3 regions of the Cryobacterium sp. TMT1-19 genome follow, and region 2 is predicted to be linked to each of the others. Evidence: predicted binding sites of a transcription regulator. Region 2 holds the regulator's gene; each other region holds the start of a gene.
The links. Region 2 encodes LexA, which represses DNA repair genes until DNA is damaged. Its sites were predicted from a motif close to TCGAACANNTGTTCGA; they were not measured.

Region 1 (6,962 bases), on a different contig from region 2:
AGGCCGTCGTAGAGGTGCCCGGTGCCGTAAGCGGGGCCCGCATCGACGATGGTCTTGGCGAGTGCGCCGGCGGCGGCGGCCTCGAGACGGATGTTGATGAAGCCGGGTCCGGCGACGTCCACCGAGGCCACGTCGGGAAGCTGTTCCAGGCCGGCAGCCAGTTCGGCGGCCACCTCGCGCGGGTTGGAGCCGAGTGGCTTGGCGATCTTCATCGCGATGCTGGAGGCCCAATCACCGTGGTCGCGGTTTCTCGGACGCTCGAGGGTGACATCCGCCCCGGTCAGGTTGACGTCGGTCACGTCGATTCCGGCCTCGCGTCGACGCTCGCTCAACTGGAGGATGAGGTCGAGCAGGGATTGGGAAAGCTCAGCGGGAGTCACGACAAGCAAGCTTACCGGCCCGGTCACAGACAACCCTCTTGGTAAGGTCAAGCGTGACTCACTCCCTCTCGCCCAGACTCCCGCGCGGACGGCTCCTGCGCACCACCCTTCTCCTTGCCACCGGCACGGTCGCCGTCGTGGCGCTGGCTGCCTGCGGTTCGGGTTCCACCCCGGAAAGCAGCCCGTCGGCAGCGTCGCCATCATCTACTCCCGGGTCGACGTCGGACGCGACGCAGACACCGGGGCCCACCGCGACGCCGACGCCCACCCCCACGGCAGCAGGCACCCCGGTCACATTTACCTGCGACCAGGTGCTCACCCTAGACGACGTCTACGCCTTCAACCCGAGCTACGGCACCGCCCCCGGTTTCGAGCCGACCATCGCCGCGGGTCAGACGGCGGCAGAGTACCAGGGGCTGAATTGCGGACTGCTCAATCAATCCAGCGACGGAACGATCGAGGTCTCGGTGACCCAGCCCAACGACGTGCTGCTGTCGCAGCTGAAGAACGATGCCATCAGCTCCAGCCAGATCGTTCCCACGTATGGCACGCTGCCCGCCGTCGAGGGCTATTTTTCGGCTGCCGGCGGCACTGGTGTGGCCCAGGTCTTCACCTCCACCTACTGGATCACGGTGGGCTCGAGCGAGTTCGTCGAGCCGGGCGACGCCGAGTCACTCGTTTCCGCGGCGATCGCGAACCTGCAGTAACACGCCCGGGCGGACCGCGCGGCGGAACCCACCTGAACCTGCCCGAACCTGCCGAATTCGGCCTTTCCGGTCGAGTTCGGGTGGTGTGCCGGGCGGGCTCGACCGCATCCGTCGAACTCGATGCGGAACATCGCCTGCCCGGATGCTGATAACCTAGTGCTTTCCCTGGCCCCCATAGCTCAGGGGATAGAGCACTGCCCTCCGGAGGCAGGGGCGGCAGTTCGAATCTGCCTGGGGGCACAACAGTCAGAGTTCGTGCGAACACTCGGGTCGCGGGCTAATCGGTGACAAGATCTGAAGGCTTTGTTACGCCGTTTGCCCACACTGGCCCACAGTTCCTCGCCGCCGACTCTGATGCCCTGCCGCTCGGCTACGCCCGGATCCCGGCACCCCGCTGCCGGCCTACCGGCTCAGTGCCTACCGGCTCAGTGCCTACCGGCTCAGTGCCTACCGGCTCAGTGCGGAAACCATCGCGCAAGGCGAACTCGATGCGCGGACCGGGGAACTCAACAGGGCGCGGATGCGTGACCCGGTAGGTGTGCGGCATGAAGCCCTCGCCGACGAGGCTCGGCGTCGCTATGCCGTGGTCGCACCGGTCACCCGCGCTACCGACAGGTCAGCGATGACCATTGAGCCACACCGGGGCGGGACCGCCGCCATCCGATGGGTACGCAGATCAGCTGAGGAGCGCGACGGGATCACGTGGACGTCGGCGCCCGCGGCGGTCGGGTCTGGGAGCACGTCGTCGGAGCCCCACCGCAACGACTCGAGACCGCGGTACTTACAGACGATGGCCGGGGAAGGGCTGCCACCAAGACCTTCCCCCCGTTCGAATCCGGAGGCAGCGAGGTTGCTGTGCCCCGGCCCCTCCGGAATCGCGTGCAACGCGGAGAATACCGCTACCGCCTCTGAAGCTCCGGGCCCGGTGGTGGACCGGTTCGACGGAGATTCTGGTCTGAAACCACATTTTTGGGTTTCCTGGGGCAGTTTCGGGCAGAATCTCCGTCGAATTCGTTCGGGAGAGAGTTGCTGCTCAGCCTGTGACGAGAAGACACGGGAGTCCCGGAACGCTCGCTCGGGAACCACGGACCGCTCCCTCAGAAGTCGCGGAACCCACGCTCATCCCGCGTCGCGGTCGATCGCCTGTGCCGGTTTGGAAGCAACTGCCCCGCCCCTCCCTCGAAACCCGGTGACGGCCCGTCCGGAGATTCCCGCGACGCGGGTCGAGCCCGTCGAGACCAAGAGCTACAGCGCTGCCCGCTTGCTCGGCAGTGCCACCAGCGTCTGCTCCGGATCTACCTCGACCGGTGGCCCAAGCCAGTACTGCGTTCCGGTGCGGCTGATCGTCCAGTGCTGGTTGTGCAGCAGCAGATGGTGGGGATGACAGAGGAGTACCCCGTCGGCGAGGTCCGTATACCCGTTGTTTTTGAGCCATTCGTTGATGTGGTGCGCTTCTGCCCACGCTGGCGGTTTCTCACAGTCGACCCAGAGACATCCGCCGTCACGGACTGCCATTGCGGCGCGCTGTTTCTCGGTGAAGAGTCGTTCTTCGCGGCCGACGTTGATGATCTGGCCGTTGTCGTCGAATTTGATGCCGCGGGTCCCGGTGTCGCAGAGCAGCCGGTCGATGGTCTCCTGCGAGATCGGGACCGGGTTGCCCTCGATCTGCCCGTGGCCGGCCGGTGCGGCCGGCTGCCGCGCCTCTGCTTCCTGCGCGTCTGCTTCCGGCTTGAGCGCCTTCTCGGTCACGATCACGCGCACCGAGGGTCGGCGCCCGCCGAAGACCCGGCCCGGGTCGGCCTCGCCGGCGATTTTGAGCAGCTGCACGAGGGAGTCAGCGGCGATCTGTTCGGTCGTGCGGGGGTCGTCTTGCATCTTCTTTGCCCAGGCCGCCCGCTCTGCATCCACGAATCGCACCCCGCCGCGGCGCGGGCCCGTGATCGAGTCGAACGTGGAGAGCATGAACTCGCCGTCTTCGGGGGCAAACAGCCCGCTGAGTCGTACGTTGCCGTTGCCCAGCCGGTAGACCCGCAGGTAGCGGTCGTCGGAGGCCTGCTTCTCCCGGGCGGCGATGCCGGCCTCGTCAAGCTGGTCGCGCATCCGTCTCGCCCATTTGAACACCTGATCGGCATTCAGTGACGACGCCTCCGCCAGGAGCGCCTCCAGCGCCACCGCGAGCTTCTCGGCGGTGACCGAGGCGTCGATCTGGCCCAGCCCCGCGCGGATCGACTCGGCCGCGTCGACGGAAAGGGTTCCGGCGGTGACGGCCCGGGCGATCGGTGCCTGCCACGGCACCTTCGCCTCGAATTCGGCGACCTCGGCGGCATCCCTGTCGGGCGAGGAGAGCGCCGCCTCGACGAGCCTGTCGGCCGCCTCGGCATCGGCCATCATGGTGCCGACTGCGACCAGCTTGTAGGCGTCGCCCTTGGACGAGCCGGTCGAGTTCTGGATCAGGGCCACCGGCGAGAGGTACCCCTGCTGCGCCGCCAGGCCCGAGTGCCCGAGCTCCGGTCGGGAACGCTCGGCGATGGTCGCCGCCATCCAGGCGGCATAGGTATCGACGAGACGGCGGATCGAAGCGATTCGCTTCTGACCGGCCAACACCTCGGCATCAGGAAGGGCCGCGAGATCGGCGCATGATGAGCCCAGCAGGGCCACGGCATCGGCCGCCTGCCTGAGGTCTTCCGCGAGGTTGGTCATGTTACGAGGATACCTCATTGCGTACACATAGTCGAGAATTTGTCAGATAGTTGAGGATTTTTGGAGGTTGAGATTCGAAGTCCTGTTCATCGATCTTGGAGGCATCGCTTCGGGTCTCGCCCAGCTCTACCACCGGGTCGGGAGCCCTCTGAGGCTGGGCGGCCGCCCCGTTGTCCCCGGGAAAAGCCGGGCCTACCATGTGTCGCAGCCCCACTTCGGGAACCGAGCGTCGTTGCCGTGCCTCGGCGGGTTGCCGCACACAGGTCTCGGGCATTGCTCCGGATGTCCGCGTCCTGCACATCACAGGACGGGACTGACCATGAGCACGTATCTGTTTGAAGTGAACTACGTGGGCGAAGGTATCAGGGGCCTCATGCGCGAAGGCGGTACCGGCCGTCGGGAGACGCTGGTCGCAGCCCTCAAATCGGTGGGTGGGTCGGTCGAGAGTTTCTACTACGCCTTCGGGGAGACCGACGTTCTGGGGGTCATCGAGGTTCCGGAGCCGTCCGACGCCGCCAAGAAAACGCCGGCGTATCGGGCTCCCGGCCAGTAGGTCTGCAGCGGCGTTCTCCCGCTCTAGCGCAGCATCCATGGGCACTCGGATGCGGTGACGCCCCGAGCCGGATGGCCATCGGCTGACACCTACTCCGCCCAGTTGCCCGGAACGATGACGACCAGTCTGCAGCGCGGACATCGGTGACAGGACTCGAGCCCCTGAGCGGTGTCCACACCGTCGGGGGTCATTTCGGCCCCGCACGCCGGACACACCGGGCCGTCACCGTCGAGGGCGAACTCTTCCATTACTCCAGTCTGCGGCGTCCGTGCGGGCCGGTGCCGCGGCAACCGTCTCGCGCGCATCGTGCGCCGTTGCGCGCGTGGCACGCAAGGCGCGCAGCGGCGCAGCGGCGCAGCTCCGGCGCGACGCCGACTGGCGGCGACGCGGAAAGGGAATCGGTACGCGACGCGGAAAGGGAATCGGCACGCGAAGCGGAAAGGGAAACAGTGCGGGAACGACCGGGCTCTGTGCCATGCTGACCGAATCGACGATCGGGGGCTCTCAGTGGTGCGTGACCACGGCTTCAAAGACGCGTACTCGCTGGCCCAGCGCGATCCGGCCTACCTCGCGGCGGTTCGGGTCGCTTACTCGGGAGAGAAGAACGTGCTCAACGCCCTGTGGTGGGCGACTCACCCCGCCGAGGCGGCACCGGATGGCTCACCGTCCCCGGCAAACCAGCTGCGCGACCTCCAGAAGCGCGTCTTCTCGGCGAACGGCGACTCCGTCGGCGATCCGAAGGCCACCGCCGCACTGCGGGAGCTGCAGGCCACGGTGGCCGCCGACCGTGCCGCGATCGCCGCCGCGATCCGTGCGGCCGAATTCGCGGTCAACACCCAGCCGCCCCGCTCCCCCGGTGAGTCGACGGCACCGAGGAAGACTGGTCCCCGGACGATGCACGAGGGGACGTCCGAGGGTTCGCTTCAACCGTTTTTCGAGGAGGTACTCGACGAGACTGCGCTGCCCGCCAGCGGACGCGACCGCAACGCTCTCCTGGTTCTCGGCATCCTTGTCGCACTGGGTGTCGGTTTCGTCGTCGGCACTCTAACGAATGCCTCGCTCGTCACCGCATCGCCTTCTGCGGATCCCGTGAACGCGGAGGACACCTGCGGCCAAGTGAGTGACGTTGTGACGCTGATGCACAATGCGTACGGTTCGCTGCTAGCAGTGCCCTCAACCCAGCAGGAGTTCGAGGGAGCCGCACGGCTCGTTGCGCGGCTGAGCGCCCGCGTGGACACCGTGCCCGGCTCCGCGGTGGCGGACCAGGTGGAGGCCCTGAAGGGCCTGCTGCCGTCGTCGGCCAGCGAGCAAATCGATCCGCTGTCGACAGAGTGGGGGCAGGCTCTGGCCCGTGTCAGCGCGGCCTGCAGCGCTGCCGGGTTCGACATCAGCGTGGACGCCTGGATTGGCGGCTGACGGCACCGGCCCGGTCGGGAGCGCGATTTCTCGGATGCATGGACCTTCGGTTTGATGAGCTGGACTTTCCGTCTTGGCCGCCCGCTCCGCGCGATCAGGCGGTGCGCTATACGCCCGCCAGAATCGCGGTGCCGAGCTCGGCCGGCCCGGTGAACTGGAGCCAGTGCCCGGTGGGCAGGTCCACGTACTCGACGTCGTGCAGGCGGGCCAGCTCCGCCACAAACGGATACCCGGCGGCAATCCACTCGGTGAGCAGCGCGGACGATCTCGCAGGAGCGGTGCGGAGGCATGGGCTGCCGGGGGACATCCGGTGCGCCCGCAGCACTAACCTCGGAGATTTTCGCGACACGCCGCTCAGGCTGGCCCCCGAACCGGCGTTTCCCGAAAATCTCCGCGATTACGTGACGACGGATGCCTGTCAGCGAGCCCGTGTTCCACGAGCGCTCGCACGGCGAATCCTTCCTCCACCTCGTCGCGGCACGGTCCCGCTACCCGGGCTTGTGGATCCTCGACGAGCCGGAGTCGGCCCTCTCCTTCACCGGTTCTCTCGCCCTGATCCGCCACCTGCAGGACATCCTGGACGCGGGCGGATCCCAGGTCATCCTCTCGACGCACTCCCCGATCCTGGCGTCGCTCCCGGGCGCCGCCATCTACGAGGTCGGGCCCTGGGGTTACCGCCCGTGCGCCTGGGAAGACCTTGACCTGGTGCGCGACTGGCGCTCCTTCCTGGAGGCCCCGGAGCGCTACCTGCGGCACCTGTTCTGACCCGGGGCAACCGATGGCCACCGGCCGCGACCGGCACCCGCTCTCACCATCGGTCGGGCCTCAGTTCTGCAGGAACGTGGTGACGTACGCCACCGTGTCGGCCGGGCTGACCCCCAGCTCCCGCAGCCGTTCGACATAGGTCTTTGCCGCGCCGAGCGCCTGCTGTTCGACCGAGTCCGGTGCGGCCTTGACGAAGGAACCGGCCCTGCCGCGGGTCTCGATGAACCCCCCAGCCTCGAGTTCCTTGTAGGCACGCGCCACGGTGTTCGGCGCGAGCACCAGGTCAGCGGCGAGCCTGCGCACCGTGGGCAGGCGTGTTCCCGCGACCATGTCCCCGCTCCGGATGTGCGCAATGACCTGCACGCGCAGCTGGTCGAACGGCGGCGTCGCCGAACGCGGGTCGATGCGGAGAATCACTGCGGGCCGACCGGGCGCGAACCG
Region 2 (6,962 bases):
GTGCACGTTTCCGGTGCCGTAGTCGAGGACAACGACGCTGGTCACAGCGCACCCTTGGTCGAGGGGACGCCGGACACCAGCGGGTCGAGCGCCTTCGCCTGGCGGAACGCGCGGGCGAACGCCTTGAATTCGGCTTCGGCGATGTGGTGCGGGTCGCGGCCGCCCTGCACGGTGACGTGCACCGTGAGGCCGCCGTTGAAGGCGATAGCCTCAAACACGTGGCGCACCATGGAGCCGGTGAAGTGGCCGCCGATCAGGTGGAACTCGAAACCGGCCGGCTCGCCTTGGTGCACGAGGTAGGGGCGCCCGGAGATGTCGACGACGGCCTGTACGAGGGCCTCGTCGAGCGGCACGACGGCGTCACCGTAGCGGGAGATGCCGGATTTGTCCCCGAGAGCCTGCTTGATCGCCTGGCCGAGCAGGATGCCGACGTCCTCGACCGTGTGGTGCACATCGATCTCGATATCGCCGCGGGCGCGCACGGTGAGGTCGGTCAACGAGTGTTTCGCGAAGGCCGTGAGCAGGTGATCGAAGAACGGGACCGACGTCTGGATGTCCGACTCACCGGTGCCGTCGAGATTGAGCGACAGGTCGATGCTCGACTCGCTGGTCTCGCGCTGCAGGTGGGCGAAACGAGGCGAGGTGGTCGCGAAAGAGAAGCTCATACGGCTAGTTTATTGGCCCGAGCCGTTCACGACCGCCCAAGCGCCTCGAGGGCGTCGAGGAACGCCGTGGTCTCGGCCTCGGTGCCGGCGCTGACCCGCAGGTGGCCCGGGATGCCGACGTCGCGCACAAGGATGCCTTCCGCCAGCAGCGCCTCGAAGGTGGCCCGAGGGTCCTCAACGCCGCCGAACAGCACGAAGTTGCTCGCACTGCGCAGCGGAGTGTAGCCAAGCCGGGCCAGTTCGCTCACGATGCGGTCCCGCTGCCCGCGGATGTCGTCGACCATGGCAAGCATCGCGGGCGTGTGGACGAGCGCGGCGACCGCGGCAGCCTGGGTGAGCGCGGACAGGTGGTAGGGCAGACGAACCAGGCGGAGGGCATCCGTCACAGCGGGATCGGCGGCCAGATAGCCGACGCGCACACCGGCGAAGGCGAACGCCTTGCTCATGGTGCGGGACACCAGCAGGCGCTCCCGGCCGGGAAGCAGGCTCAGGGCGGTTGGCGCGTCATCCGTCCCGAACTCGGCGTACGCCTCGTCGACGACGACGATGCCGTCGCTCGCATCGTAGACGGCCTCGATCGTTTCCAGGGACAGGGGCGTGCCGGTGGGGTTGTTCGGCGAGCAGAGGAAGACGACGTCAGGGGCAACCCGGTCGACCCACTCGAGCGCCGTGGCCGGGGAGAGTTCGAACTTTGCGTCACGACCACCCGCGATCCAGCGGGTGCCGGTGCCGGAGGCGAGCAGAGGGTACATGGAGTAGGTCGGCGCGAAGCCGAGCACGGACCGACCCGGGCCGCCGAAGGCCTGCAGCACCTGCTGAAGAACCTCGTTGGAACCGTTGGCGGCCCAAATGTTCTTTCGGGTGAGGCCGTGACCAAGATAACGGGCGAGGGAATCCCGCAGCTCGGTGAACTCCCGATCGGGGTATCGGTTCACGGTCGTGACCGCCAGAGCCAACGCCGCCACGATGTCCTGCGCCACCTCAGCCGGGATGCCGTGGGTGTTCTCGTTCACGTTGAGAGCCACCGGCACGTGCAACTGCGGCGCCCCATAGGGAGTGAGTCCGCGCAGATTATCGCGAAGGGGAAGATCGTTGAGACTGGTCACTCCCCCCATGTTACCGGGGTGAGACCGGCGGGGGCTCGCCGCGGGTAGTTCACAGGTCGTTCGGAAGCGCCAGCCGCTGACCGGGCTGCACGCTGTCGGACGGCAGCTGGTTGAGGCTCACAATCTCGGCGATCACCTCGCGCGGATCGGACGTGGGCGCGATTGTCTCGGCAAGTTGCCAGAGCGACTGCCCCGACTTGATAGTGACGTAGTCGAAGGCCGTGGCCACGCGAGCGACGGTCGAGTTCTCGGCGGCGGCGATGCCTCCGTTGAGGGTGACGACCAGGGCCACGGCTACGAGCGGAAAGGCAGCCAGGGACGTGAAAACGACGCGACCGCGCCGGGTGAGTCGGAGCCGGGTGCGTCCGGTCGCGATGGGGGCGCCTCGTTCAAGTGCAGTGCTCATGTCATACCTCCTGTGAGAAGACGCATCCGACTCTCGGCCGGGAGAGCCGGATGCGAACTTATGTTCCGAATGTATATTCGATTATTCGAACAATCAAGCTTTATTCGGTAGTTTCTGAAATATTTACTCCGACCCACTCGAATACATGTTTGTTTAATGGGCTCAACGCGGATACAGTTTCGATTGTTGATTGACACTCAATCAGGCACCCCCGACATTCGCGTGAATCGGCGGCATTCGCTGTTTGCCGCCAGCGCATCAATCAAAACGAGGAGCGACGAACGTGGCACAGAACACCAGCGGTCCCCGCGACAAGGGCGGCACCAGACGGCGCAAGAGCCTCAGCGAGAAGCAGCTCGCCATCCTCGACGTCATCCAGCGCTCGGTCAGCCAACGCGGCTATCCGCCGAGCATGCGCGAGATCGGCGACGCCGTCGGCCTGTCGTCACTGTCGAGCGTCACCCACCAGCTCAACCAGCTGGAACTGAGCGGTTACCTCCGCCGAGACCCGAACCGTCCCCGAGCACTGGAGGTGCTCATCGAGATTCCGCAGTCGCCCGAAGACACGACGGCCGGATCCTCGGAGAGTTTCCACACCGGAGTGCAGGTCGGCGACGCCGCCATGGTTCCGCTCGTCGGTCGAATCGCCGCCGGCATCCCGATCACCGCCGAACAGCAGATCGACGAGATCTTCCCGCTACCCCGCCAGCTGGTGGGCAAGGGCGACCTGTTCATGCTCAAGGTGTCGGGCGAATCGATGATCGACGCCGCCATAATGGACGGCGACTGGGTCGTCGTGCGGCAGCAGAAGACCGCCGAAAACGGTGAAATCGTTGCAGCCATGCTCGACAACGAGGCAACCGTCAAGGTCTTCCGCCAGCGCGACGGGCACACCTGGCTACTGCCCCGCAACACCAACTTCGAACCCATCGTCGGCGATCACGCCGAGATTCTGGGGAAGGTTGTGGCAGTGCTGCGGTCGGTTTAGGGCATCAGCACTACAGCACATCAGCACTTCAGCGCTTCAGCACTTCAGCACTTCAGCACTTCAGCACTTCAGTCCGACTCTTGGTCTCGACGGTTTCGACCAGCGTCGTGGAGACGCGCGTGCGTTGAGTCACCATGGTTATTTCGGTCGGGTCTTGTGATCCGGGTCTTGTGGGCCGGGCACGAACACTGTTTTTGGTGTCGTGCCCGGCTTTTGTGTGGGTGGAGGCGGGGTCAGGCGGAGACGGAGGAGGTCAGGCGGGCGCGGAGGATGCGGGTGGCGGCGAGCATGTTGTGCAGGGACTGGACGGTTTCGGCGTAGCCGCGGGTTTTGAGGCCGCAGTCGGGGTTCACCCAGAGCCGGGTGGCCGGGATGGCTGCCGCGGCGCGCTCGAGCAGGTCGGTGAGTTCGGATACGCTCGGCACACGCGGCGAGTGGATGTCCCACACTCCCGGGCCGATACCGTGGTCGAAGCCCTGGGACCGGATATCGCCCACCACCTCCATGCGAGAGCGTGCCGCCTCGATGCTGGTCACATCGGCGTCCAGGTTGCGGATCGCGTCGATGACCACCCCGAACTCCGAGTAGCAGAGGTGGGTGTGGATCTGGGTGGCCACGGCCGCACCGGCCGTCGCCAGGCGGAAGGACCCCACCGACCAGTCGAGGTATTCCGCCTGGTCCTTCTGCTTCAACGGCAGCAGCTCCCGCAGCGCGGGCTCGTCGACCTGGACGATCTGAATGCCGGCCGTCTCCAGGTCGGCGATCTCGTCCCGGAGGGCCAGGGCCACCTGCCTGGCCGTCTCGCCCAGCGGCTGGTCGTCGCGCACGAACGACCACGCGAGGATCGTGACCGGACCGGTGAGCATCCCCTTGACGGGCTTGGGCGTCAGCCCCTGCGTGAACGCCGACCACTCGACCGTGATGGGCCGCGGTCGGGACACGTCACCCCAGAGGATCGACGGGCGCACGCACCGGCTGCCGTAGGACTGCACCCAGCCGTTCTCGGTGACCGCGAAGCCGTCCAGGTTCTCGGCGAAGTACTGCACCATGTCGTTGCGTTCCGGCTCCCCGTGCACGATCACGTCGAGGCCGATGTCTTCCTGCAACGCGACGACCCGACGGATTTCGGCGCGCATCAGGTCCCGGTATTCCGCGGTGCTCAGCACCCCCCGTACCAGCTGCGCCCTGGCCCGACGGATGTCCCCGGTCTGCGGGAAGGATCCGATCGTGGTCGTCGGCAGGAACGGCAGCCCGAGGGCCATCTCCTGGGCTGCCACTCGGTCTGCGTAGGCGCCCCGGGTGAAGTCGCCCGGAGCGAGCGCGTCGGCGCGCACCCGAACGGCGCCATCGTGGACTCCGGGAGCCACCCCCCGCGCGTCGAGGGCCGCGGAGGCCGCAGAGAGGTCGGTCTCGATGGCACGGCGACCCAGACTGAGGCCGCGGGCGAGTGTGGCAACCTGCGCGACCTTCTGATCCGCAAAGGCCAGCCAGCTTTTCAGGTCGTCGTCCAGCGCCGATTCATCGTCGACGTCGTGGGGAACGTGCAGCAGCGAGGTTGAGGTGGAAACCGAGATCCGCGGCGAGAGGCGGACCAGGCCGGCCGCCGTGTCGAAGGCGGCGGCCAGGTCGCCGCGCCAGATATTGTGGCCGTCAATGATGCCGGCCACGAGAGTGGTCGTGTCCAGTCCGGGGGTCTCCGCCGGCACGCTTCCCCGCACGAGGTCAAGCCCAATGGCTTCCACCGGGGTGATGGCAAGAACGGGTAGGGCGTCGTCGAGGCTGCCGTACGGCGCGGCGACGAACAGGGCGGGACGCTCGGCGAGGGCGCCGAGGGTGTTGTAGGCGAAGCGGAGGCCGGCGAGGGCATCCGTTCTCGGGGTGTCGATGCTCTCGCTGACCAGGGCAGGCTCGTCGAGCTGCACCCATTCGGCTCCGGCGGCGCGCAGCCGCTGCAGGAGGGCGGCGTAGACCGGCACAAGGTCGTCGAGGCGGTCAAGCGGACTGAATCCGGCCGGGGCCTCGTCGCTGGGCTTGCTCAGCAGCAGGAAGGTGACCGGGCCGACGATGACGGGCCGGGTCAGGAATCCGGCCGCCTTCGCCTCCTCGAACTCGCGCACCAGGCGGGTGCCGGCGAGGGTGAACTCGGTCTCGGGGCCGATCTCCGGCACCAGGTAGTGGTAGTTGGTGTCGAACCATTTGGTCATCTCCAGCGGCGGATTCTCCCCTTCGCCGCGGGCGAGGGTGAAGTAGCCGGCCAGGTCGAGGTGGCCGTCCGCGCCCCGCAGATGCGCGAACCGGGCGGGGACGGCGCCCACCGTGCACAGGGCATCCAACATCTGGTCGTAGTAGGAGAACGATTCCGGGATGGACGAGTCGTCCCGGCCGAGTCCCAGCAGCACGAGGCGCTCCCTGGTGCTCTGACGCAGGGCGGCCGCGGTCGCCTCGAGCTCGTCGGCGCTGACCGATCCGGTCCAGAACGCTTCGACGGCCTTCTTCAGTTGGCGGCGCGGCCCGATGCGCGGGTAGCCCAGGATGGTGCCGGCGGGAAAGGCGGAAAAGGCGGAAGAGTGGGTCATCGGTTCTCCTTGACGGGGTGAGGGGCAGGCTGTGCGGAAGCAGGCAGGGTGGGGGTGAGCAGACCGCAGCCGTCGAGCACGGCGAGCACGGTCTCGTGCTGGTTGAAGGCGTAGAGGTGCAGCCCGGGGGCACCGCCGGCGATGAGTTCCCGGGCCAGTTCGGTGGCCTGACGGATGCCGATCTCACGCTGGCCTTCCTTCGTCGGCTCCACCTCGAGCGCGATCGCCAGCTCGGACGGCAGTTCCTCACCGGACAACTCGAGGATGCGGCGCAGGCGGGCCGGGCTCGTGACCGGCATGATCCCGGGCAGGATCGGGAATTCGACCCCGGCGGCACGGGCTCGCAGGATGAAGCTGAGGTAGTGGTCGGCGTGAAAGAAGAGTTGCGTGATCGCCAGGTTGGCGCCGGCGGCCTGCTTGGCCAGGAGCGCGTCGATGTCCTGGGTGGCCGACCGGGAGCGCGGGTGGCCGTTCGGGAAGGCGGCCACGGCGATGCGTACCTTCTCCCGTTCCCGCTTGATCGTGCGGGCGGCAGGGAGTCCAGGGATCACGGCCTCGCGGTACGGCACCCGCTCGGCCTGCACCCGATGGATCAGCTGCACCAGTTCCGCGGCGCTGCCCAGGTCGCCGAGGAAGGCCTCACCCTCCCGAATGCCTTCCGGCGGGTCGCCACGCAGGGCCAGGAAGCTCCGCACCCCGGCGTCCAGAAACTCCCGGATCAGCTGGCTCGCTTCCGCGTTGGACGAGCCCACGCAGGTGAGGTGGGCCAGCGGGTCCACGGTGGTGGTGCGCAGGATGTGGGTGAGCACGTCCAGGGAGGAGCGCCGGGAGGAGCCGTTCGCACCGTAGGTGACCGAGATGAATTCCGGGCCGGCCGCGGCCAGCCGCTCGATAGTGGCGTGCAGCACGGAGGTGGCGGCATCCGAGGTGGGCGGATACAACTCGAATGAGAACGGGATTTTCCGGCACGCAGGATCCGAGGTGTGGGGCATTGCTCCTCATTCGACAGTTGCCAGTGTCAGTCACCGGGGGCCGGGCGGCCGCGGACCGCCCGGCAAGCCAGGCGGACGTTCGCGGGCGGGTGCCGGGCTCGGCTGTCGCTCCATGCCGCCGGTCAGGAGACCGGCGGCAACGATTGAGAAGACTCTAACAAGCACGCCCGGTGCCCGGCAGGTCTGTGACCGAATATGTCATCAGCTGGCGCCGGAGCGGCTCAGGCAG
Region 3 (6,962 bases), on a different contig from region 2:
TGACCATCTACGCGTCGTTCCTGAAGATCTTCTCGACCGTTCCCGCCGTGGGCTACTTCGCCCAGAATCGAGCGTTCTCCAACGCTCTGGATGAGGGACTCACCAGCTTCGGCACGGCGAAGACCGTCGAGGCGATGGAGGCGGTCGTGCGCAACACGATGGTGCAGGGCGTCCTTTCGATCCTGTTCGTCGTGCTGGCCATCATCGTGATGGTCACCGCCGTGCAAGCCACCTGGAAGTCCTACAAGACCCGCAGCTTCGGCACCAACGAGGATGACGCGGTGGCGTCGCAGATGTTCGCCCCGTCCGGCTTCGTGGCCACTCCGGAAGAGAAGAAGCTGGCCGCACGCTGGGACACCCAGATCGCCCAGGCCAAGCTGGACAAGGCAGGGAGGACGACCCGCCGATGAATCTGCTCGCTAGTGTTCGCCACGGCGCGAAGAGCTTCGCCTGGTTCATGAGGGGGGTCATGGGTGAAGACGCCTACGACAAGTACAAGGCCCACCATGAGGCCCATGACGAATCGATTCATGACCCGGATGCCGCCGCCTGCTCCGGACCAGTGATGATGACGGAACGCGAATTCTGGCGCGACCAGACTGACCGCCAGGACATCAACCCCCAGGGTCGGTGCTGCTGAGCGGGTGCGCCACCACCACCCAGGGCTGCCCCCGCGAAGGATTCCTTCGCGGGGGCAGCCCTGTTTTCCTGTTTTCACCGGCGACGCCGGTCAGTGCACGTATTCCAGCAGGTCGAGGCCGACCGCGCGCATCCCGTCGAGCACCGCGAGCCGGGACGAGAGGCGGGTGTCCGCGAAGGACATCGAGACCATGTAGGTCACCCCGGCGCGCGGGCCGCGCAGAATGCCGATCTCACTGCGCACGCCGGCATCCGTTCCGATCTTGTTGACCAGCAGGAGGCCGTGATCTCCGGACCGATGCGCGAGCGGGTCGAGCCCGAACGCGCTGGCGACCATGGACAGGTCGGCGCCGAGCGACAGCCAGCCGAGCACGCGCTCACTCGCCTCCGCATCGACGACCTCCCCCCGGGCCAGCGCCGTGAACAGCCAGGTGAGCTCCTTGGCGCTGCCGACCGAGAGCTGAGGCGCGTCATCGGGACCGCGCCGGTCGCGCACAAGGTCGAGCAGGGCGGTGCGGCTGAGTCCGAGCTGCTCGGCGCGGGACCGCACCGCGTCCAGGCCGACTGCGCGGAGCAGCACATTGGTGGCCAGGTTGTCGTTGATGGCACCGATCAGCGCAGCGAGGTCGGCGATAGGCAGCGAGGGAGCCTGCAGGTGCTGCCAGAGGCCGGATCCGGCGACCGAATCGGACACGGTGCGATCGAGGATCGTGTACGCGCCGAAGTCGGCGTCGCGGAGCCGGGCGGCGACCTCGATCAGCAGAAGCACCGTGCCGATGCCGGCGGTGGGCATGACCACGTGGTCGTCCACGGAGAACAGCACCCGGCCGGTGACCAAATCGGTGGCGCGGGCCGACACCTGCACCCCGTCGACCGCGAGGTCACCGAGCGCCTGGAACCCGCGGCCGAAGTTCGCCGTGGCGTCCACGCCGCCGTGCCTGCCGCGGCGCGCCGAGGAGTGGCGAGACCGGCGCTCTGAGTCCTGGGATGGCATGGCCACAGTGGGCAGGTCCTTACGTAGATTCGGGCTGCTCGACCCCGGTGACACGGGCTTACGGTCGCGCTGAGGTCACCAGATCGTAACGCGCTTTTCCGGGTCCAGCCAGAGAGCGTCGTCCGGGGTGACGCCGAACGCCGTATAGAACTCGTCGATGTTGCGCACGATCTGGTTGCAGCGGAATTCGTTGGGCGAGTGCGGGTCGATCGAGAGCAGGCGGACGGCCTCCTCGTCACGCATCTTGAGCTGCCAGGCCTGTGCCCAGGAGAGGAAGAAGCGCTGGGTGCCGGTGAGTCCGTCGATCACGGGCGGCGCCTGGCCGTCCAGCGAGATCAGGTAGGCCTTCCAAGCGATGGAGAGCCCGCCGAGGTCGCCGATATTCTCGCCGATGGTGAGTGCGCCGTTCACGTGGTGGTCGGGAACCTGATGCGGGGCGAGCGCGTTGAACTGCTCGATCAGGGAGCCGGTGCGCTCTTCGAAGGCCGTGCGGTCATCTTCGGTCCACCAATCGGTGAGTAGCCCGGTGCCGTCGTATTTCGAGCCCTGGTCGTCGAAGCCGTGGCCGATCTCGTGCCCGATGACGGCGCCGATCGCGCCGTAGTTGGCGGCGGAATCGCGGGCATCGTCGAAGAACGGCGGCTGCAGGATGGCGGCCGGGAAGACGATCTCGTTGAAGCCCGGGTTGTAGTACGCGTTGATCGTCTGCGGGGTCATGAACCACTCGTCGCGGTCGAGCGGGTTGCCGATCTTGCCCAATTCCCGCTGAAACTCGAACTCGCTCGTGGCGCGCACGTTCTTGATCAGGTCGGCCGGGTCGACCGAAAGGGTCGAGTAGTCCCGCCACTTGACCGGGTAGCCGATCTTGGGGGTGAACTTCTCGAGCTTGTCGAGCGCACGGGCGCGCGTCTCCGCGGTCATCCAGTCGAGTTCGGTGATGCTCCGGCGGTAGGCCTCGACCAGGTTGGCCACGAGTATGTCCATGCTCGCCTTCGCGCTGGGCTTGAAGTGCCGCTCGACGTAGATGCGCCCGACGGCCTCGCCGAGCGCCCCCTCGACGAGCGAGACGCCACGCTTCCAGCGCTCGCGCAACTGGGGAGTGCCGGTCAGGGTGCGACCGTAGAAGTCAAAGCTGGACTCGACGAAATCGCTCGACAGGAACGCGGCGCTGGAACGGATGATCTGCCACCGTAGCCAGTCCTTCCAACCCTCGAGCTGGTCCTCGGTGAGCATCTCCGCCAGACCGGTCACGAAGCTGGGCTGGCGCACGACAACCTCGTCGAGAGCACCGGCCGGGCCGTCGAGCCCGTCAAGCCAAAGGTGCAGGTCGGCGCCGGCGGCCAGCGCGGTGACCTGACCCCAGGTCTTGAGGTTGTAGGTCTTCTCGCTGTCGCGCGAGCGCACCTTGTCCCAGTGGTGGGTGGCGAGCTCGGTTTCGAGAAGGAACACGCGCTCGGCGCGACCGGCGGCATCCGGGGTGCCGACGAGGCCGAACATCCGGGTCAGGAACGCCTGGTAGGCCTCCCGGATCGCGGCGAACTTCTCGTCGCGGTAGTAGGACTCGTCGGGGAGGCCGAGCCCGCCCTGCTCGACGAAGACGAGGTAGCGCTCGGGGTCCCCCGGATCGTTGTCGACGAAGAGACCGAAGGCGCCGGACACACCCGCGCGCTCGAGGCGGCCGAGGGTGCCGAGCAGCTCGGGGACGGAGGTGACGGCGTCGACGATGGCGAGATCGGCCGCGAGCGGGGTCGCTCCGAGCTCTTCGACGCGGTCCTCGTCCAGGAAGCTGGCATAGAGGTCACCGAATTTGCGCTCCTCGGTGCCGGGGGCGGCGGTCTGGGCTTCGAGGATGATTTCCCGGACGGCCTTCTCCGATTCCTCGGCGAGCAGGTAGAACGAGCCCCAGCGGGCCTTGTCGGCCGGGATCTCACTGCGGGCGATCCACTTGCCGTTCACATGGCGGAAGAGGTCGTCCTGCGGACGCACCTCGAGGTCAAGTTCGTCGCGGTCGATTCCGGATGCGGTCCCCTGGTCAGTCATACCTCCACCCTATTCGCTGTGACAGTGGCCGAGCTGGTAGAGACCCGTCGGGTGTGCACACGGATGGCGGTGGACCTCCCGGCCCGCTGGTCGAGCCCGCCGAGACCCGGAGCTACAGCCCCACCGCCTTGCTCGGCAGTGCGATCAGTGTCTGCTCCGGATCGTTCTCCACCGGTGGCCTGAGCCAGTATTGCGTTCTCGTGCGGGTGATCTTCCAGTGCTGGTTGTGCAGCAGTAGATGGTGCGGGTGGCAGAGCAGTACTCCGTCGGCGAGGTTGGTGTCTCCGCTGTCTGTGAGCCATTCGTTGATGTGGTGGGCTTCGCTCCAGGCCGGTGATCGGTCGCAGTCGACCCACCGGCATCCACCGTCGCGCACTCCCATCGCGGCGCGCTGTGCCTCGGTGAAGAGTCGTTCGTCACGGCCGACGTCGATGATTTGGCCGATGTCGTCGAATTTGATGCCGCGGGTGCCGGTGTCGCAGAGCAACCGGTCGATGGTTTCCTGCGAGATCGGGACCGGGTTGCCCTCGATCTGCCCGTGAGCGGCGGGTTCGGCGGCACCCGGCTCGCCGGGTTCGGCTGTGAGAGCTTTCTCGGTCACGATCACGCGCACCGCCGGGCGGCGTCCGCCGAAGACCCGGCCGGGGTCGGCTTCGCCGGCGATCTTCAGCAGCTGCACGAGGGAGTCCGCGTTGATCTGCTCGGTGCTGCGCGGGTCGTCTGCATTTTCTGGGCCCAGGCGGCGCGTTCCGGGTCGACGAAGCGCACTCCGCCGCGGCGGGGTCCGGTGATGGAGTCGAAGGTGGAGAGCACGAACTCGCCGTCTTCGGGGGCGAAGAGCCCGTCGGCAGAGCCTCATAGTCGGCGCTCGAGGAGCCCGGCAGGGCGACGGCATCGGCCGCCTACCTGAGGTCATCCGCGAGGTTCGTCAAACTACGAGGATACCTGATGTAGTACAGGTAGTTGAGAGTCTGTCACTTATTATGGACACTGTATAGCACTAGTTTCGAAGTCTTGTCTGGCAGCGCGGAGATTGGCTCGCCGGGTCTCGACAGGCTCGACCACCGGAAGCGGACACCGGGTGCGGAGGGGCTGAACTAGAGTTTTGGGATCACCATCACCGTGCTCCGCCCGCAGCCCATCGACCGCGAGATCCTGCGCCTCGCCATCCCCGCCGTCGGCGCGCTCATCGCCGAACCGCTCTTCCTGCTCGCCGACTCCGCCATGGTCGGGCACCTCGGCGCCGTTCCGCTGGCCGGACTCGGCCTGGCCGGCGCCGTGCTGCAAACGATCATCGGCCTGATGGTCTTCCTGGCCTACAGCACCACGCCCGCGGTGGCCCGCTGGCTGGGGGCCGGCGACCGCCGCCGTGCGGTCGCCGTCGGCATCGACGGACTCTGGCTGGCCCTCGGCCTCGGTGTGCTGCTCGCGATTGCGGGCTGGTTCGCCACCCCCCTGCTCGTCGGCGCGTTCGGCGCCGAGCCCGCCGTCACCGCCGCGGCCGTCAGCTACTTGGGCCCATCGATGTTCGGACTGCCTGCCATGCTGCTCGTCTTCGCGGCGACCGGGCTGCTCCGCGGGCTGCAGGACACCCGCACCCCGCTGTGGGTGGCCGGGATCGGGTTCTCGGTCAACATTCTGCTGAATGCGGTGTTCATCTACGGCCTGGGACTCGGCATCGTCGGATCCGCCCTCGGCACGGTCGTGGCACAGTGGGCGATGGTCGCGGTCTACCTTGCCGTCGTCGGCCGCCACGCCCGCCGCGAGAGTGCGCCGCTGCGCCCGCATCGGGTCGGGATGTTGCGGGGCGCGGCATCCGGCGGCTGGCTGTTCCTGCGCACGGTGAGCCTGCGTGCGGCCATGTTGCTCGCGGTTTTCGTGGCCACGAGCCTTGGTTCTCCCGAGCTCGCCGCCTTCCAGATCGCGATGACCCTGTTCGCCACGCTCGCGTTCGCCCTTGACGCCCTGGCGATTGCGGCACAGGCGCTGGTGGGCCGGGGCCTCGGCGCCGGAAACTTGGCCGAGGTGCGCGCGGTGCTCAGGCGCTGCCTCGAATGGGGCGTGCTCAGCGGGTCCGCGCTCGGGCTGCTGGTGATCGCCGCGAGCGGCGTGCTCGGCCGACTGTTCACGAACGCGACCGAGGTCAGCGACCTGCTGCCGGCGGCCCTGATCGTGCTCGGGCTATCCGTTCCGCTCGGCGGGGTGGTCTTTGTGCTCGACGGAGTGCTGATCGGTGCCGGCGACGCGCGCTACCTGGCCCTGACCGGATTGGTGAACCTGGCCGCGTTCGTGCCGCTGGCAGTCGCGGTGCTGCTGCTGGCGCCGTCGGGACCAGCGGGACTGGCCTGGCTGATGGCGGCGTTCGCGTTCGGCTACCTCGGCGCACGCGGGGTGACGCTCGGGCTGCGCGCCCGGGCGGCGAAGTGGATGGTCGTCGGCGCCCGCTGACACCGGGGCAGCCCCAGCGCTGACGGCCGCGGCGCAGCTCGGAAAGCGGGCGCAGGTTCTCCCGTGCGCCAGCCTCCGCGGCCGGCGCCGGAAGGCTAGGCACGGCGGCGGCGACTCTAGCTGAAGGAGTCGCCGCAGGCGCAGCTGCTGCCGGCGTTCGGGTTGTCGATCGTGAAGCCCTGCTTCGCGATGGTGTCCTCGAAGTCGATCGAGGCACCCTCGAGGTACGGCACACTCATCTTGTCGAGCACGACCCCGACGCCGTCGAAGTCCACGATGACGTCGCCCTCGAGAATGCGCTCGTCGAAGTAGAGCTGGTAGATCAGGCCGGAGCAGCCTCCGGGCTGCACGGCTACGCGCAGGTTCAGGTCTTCGCGACCCTCTTGGCTGAGCAGGCTGCGCACCTTCAGCGCGGCGGCGTCGGTCAGGCCGACGCCGTGGGCCGGTGCGATGGGGGCAATGGTGTCGGTCATGAGACTCCTCGGACTTCACGCTGCATGGACGCGTCGGGACCGCTCCGCTTGAGCGTTTCGCCTGCGCGAGTATCCAGACACTCTAAGCTCCCGCGGCCGTTCTGCGAACCTCGGAGGCTGCCGCCGGCATCCGCTGCGTGCCCGCGCCTCCCCGACGACCCCTCGACGACCTGCCGGTGACCCGCCAAAGCGAGCCGAAGTGTAGCCAGATGAAACCCTGAAGCCTAGGGTGAAGTGTTCCTGTTTTTTTTATGCGCGTGGTCCAGATGACCGCGACGCAGCACGGCGTGGCCCTGATTGTCTTTGATCTCTCAGCGGTGCGCACCTGAGCCGTCCTCACAACTCGTTCTCAGCCGGTCTCCTCACGG

Region 1: a site for LexA is predicted at 3,807-3,822, ahead of E3T40_RS12985 (DUF222 domain-containing protein). Genes of this name have one in related genera too.
Region 3: a site for LexA is predicted at 4,625-4,640, ahead of E3T40_RS08270 (DUF222 domain-containing protein). Genes of this name have one in related genera too.

Annotation. Positions count from the first base shown of each region.
Region 1 is NZ_SOHB01000049.1:85,929-92,890, reverse strand. Features, by position in the region: gene argS (arginine--tRNA ligase) at 1-380, opposite strand, end outside; gene E3T40_RS12995 (iron ABC transporter ATP-binding protein) at 434-1,087, shown strand; tRNA gene E3T40_RS12990 (tRNA-Arg) at 1,256-1,327, shown strand; gene E3T40_RS12985 (DUF222 domain-containing protein) at 2,333-3,787, opposite strand; gene E3T40_RS12980 (GYD domain-containing protein) at 4,107-4,340, shown strand; gene E3T40_RS16400 (hypothetical protein) at 4,430-4,588, opposite strand; gene E3T40_RS12975 (hypothetical protein) at 4,848-5,756, shown strand; partial or broken gene E3T40_RS12970 (alpha/beta hydrolase) at 5,863-6,018, opposite strand; gene E3T40_RS12965 (AAA family ATPase) at 6,168-6,521, shown strand; gene E3T40_RS12960 (GntR family transcriptional regulator) at 6,582-6,938, opposite strand; gene E3T40_RS16395 (hypothetical protein) at 6,935-6,962, opposite strand, start outside.
Region 2 is NZ_SOHB01000041.1:30,214-37,175, forward strand. Features, by position in the region: gene hisH (imidazole glycerol phosphate synthase subunit HisH) at 1-45, opposite strand, end outside; gene hisB (imidazoleglycerol-phosphate dehydratase HisB) at 42-665, opposite strand; gene E3T40_RS11155 (histidinol-phosphate transaminase) at 692-1,771, opposite strand; gene E3T40_RS11160 (LysM peptidoglycan-binding domain-containing protein) at 1,821-2,177, opposite strand; gene lexA (transcriptional repressor LexA) at 2,461-3,165, shown strand; gene metE (5-methyltetrahydropteroyltriglutamate--homocysteine S-methyltransferase) at 3,399-5,741, opposite strand; gene E3T40_RS11175 (methylenetetrahydrofolate reductase) at 5,738-6,733, opposite strand.
Region 3 is NZ_SOHB01000032.1:115-7,076, reverse strand. Features, by position in the region: gene E3T40_RS08290 (carbon starvation CstA family protein) at 1-410, shown strand, start outside; gene E3T40_RS08285 (YbdD/YjiX family protein) at 407-640, shown strand; gene E3T40_RS08280 (serine hydrolase) at 731-1,633, opposite strand; gene E3T40_RS08275 (M13 family metallopeptidase) at 1,709-3,673, opposite strand; gene E3T40_RS08270 (DUF222 domain-containing protein) at 3,786-4,532, opposite strand; gene E3T40_RS08265 (MATE family efflux transporter) at 4,790-6,121, shown strand; gene erpA (iron-sulfur cluster insertion protein ErpA) at 6,238-6,594, opposite strand.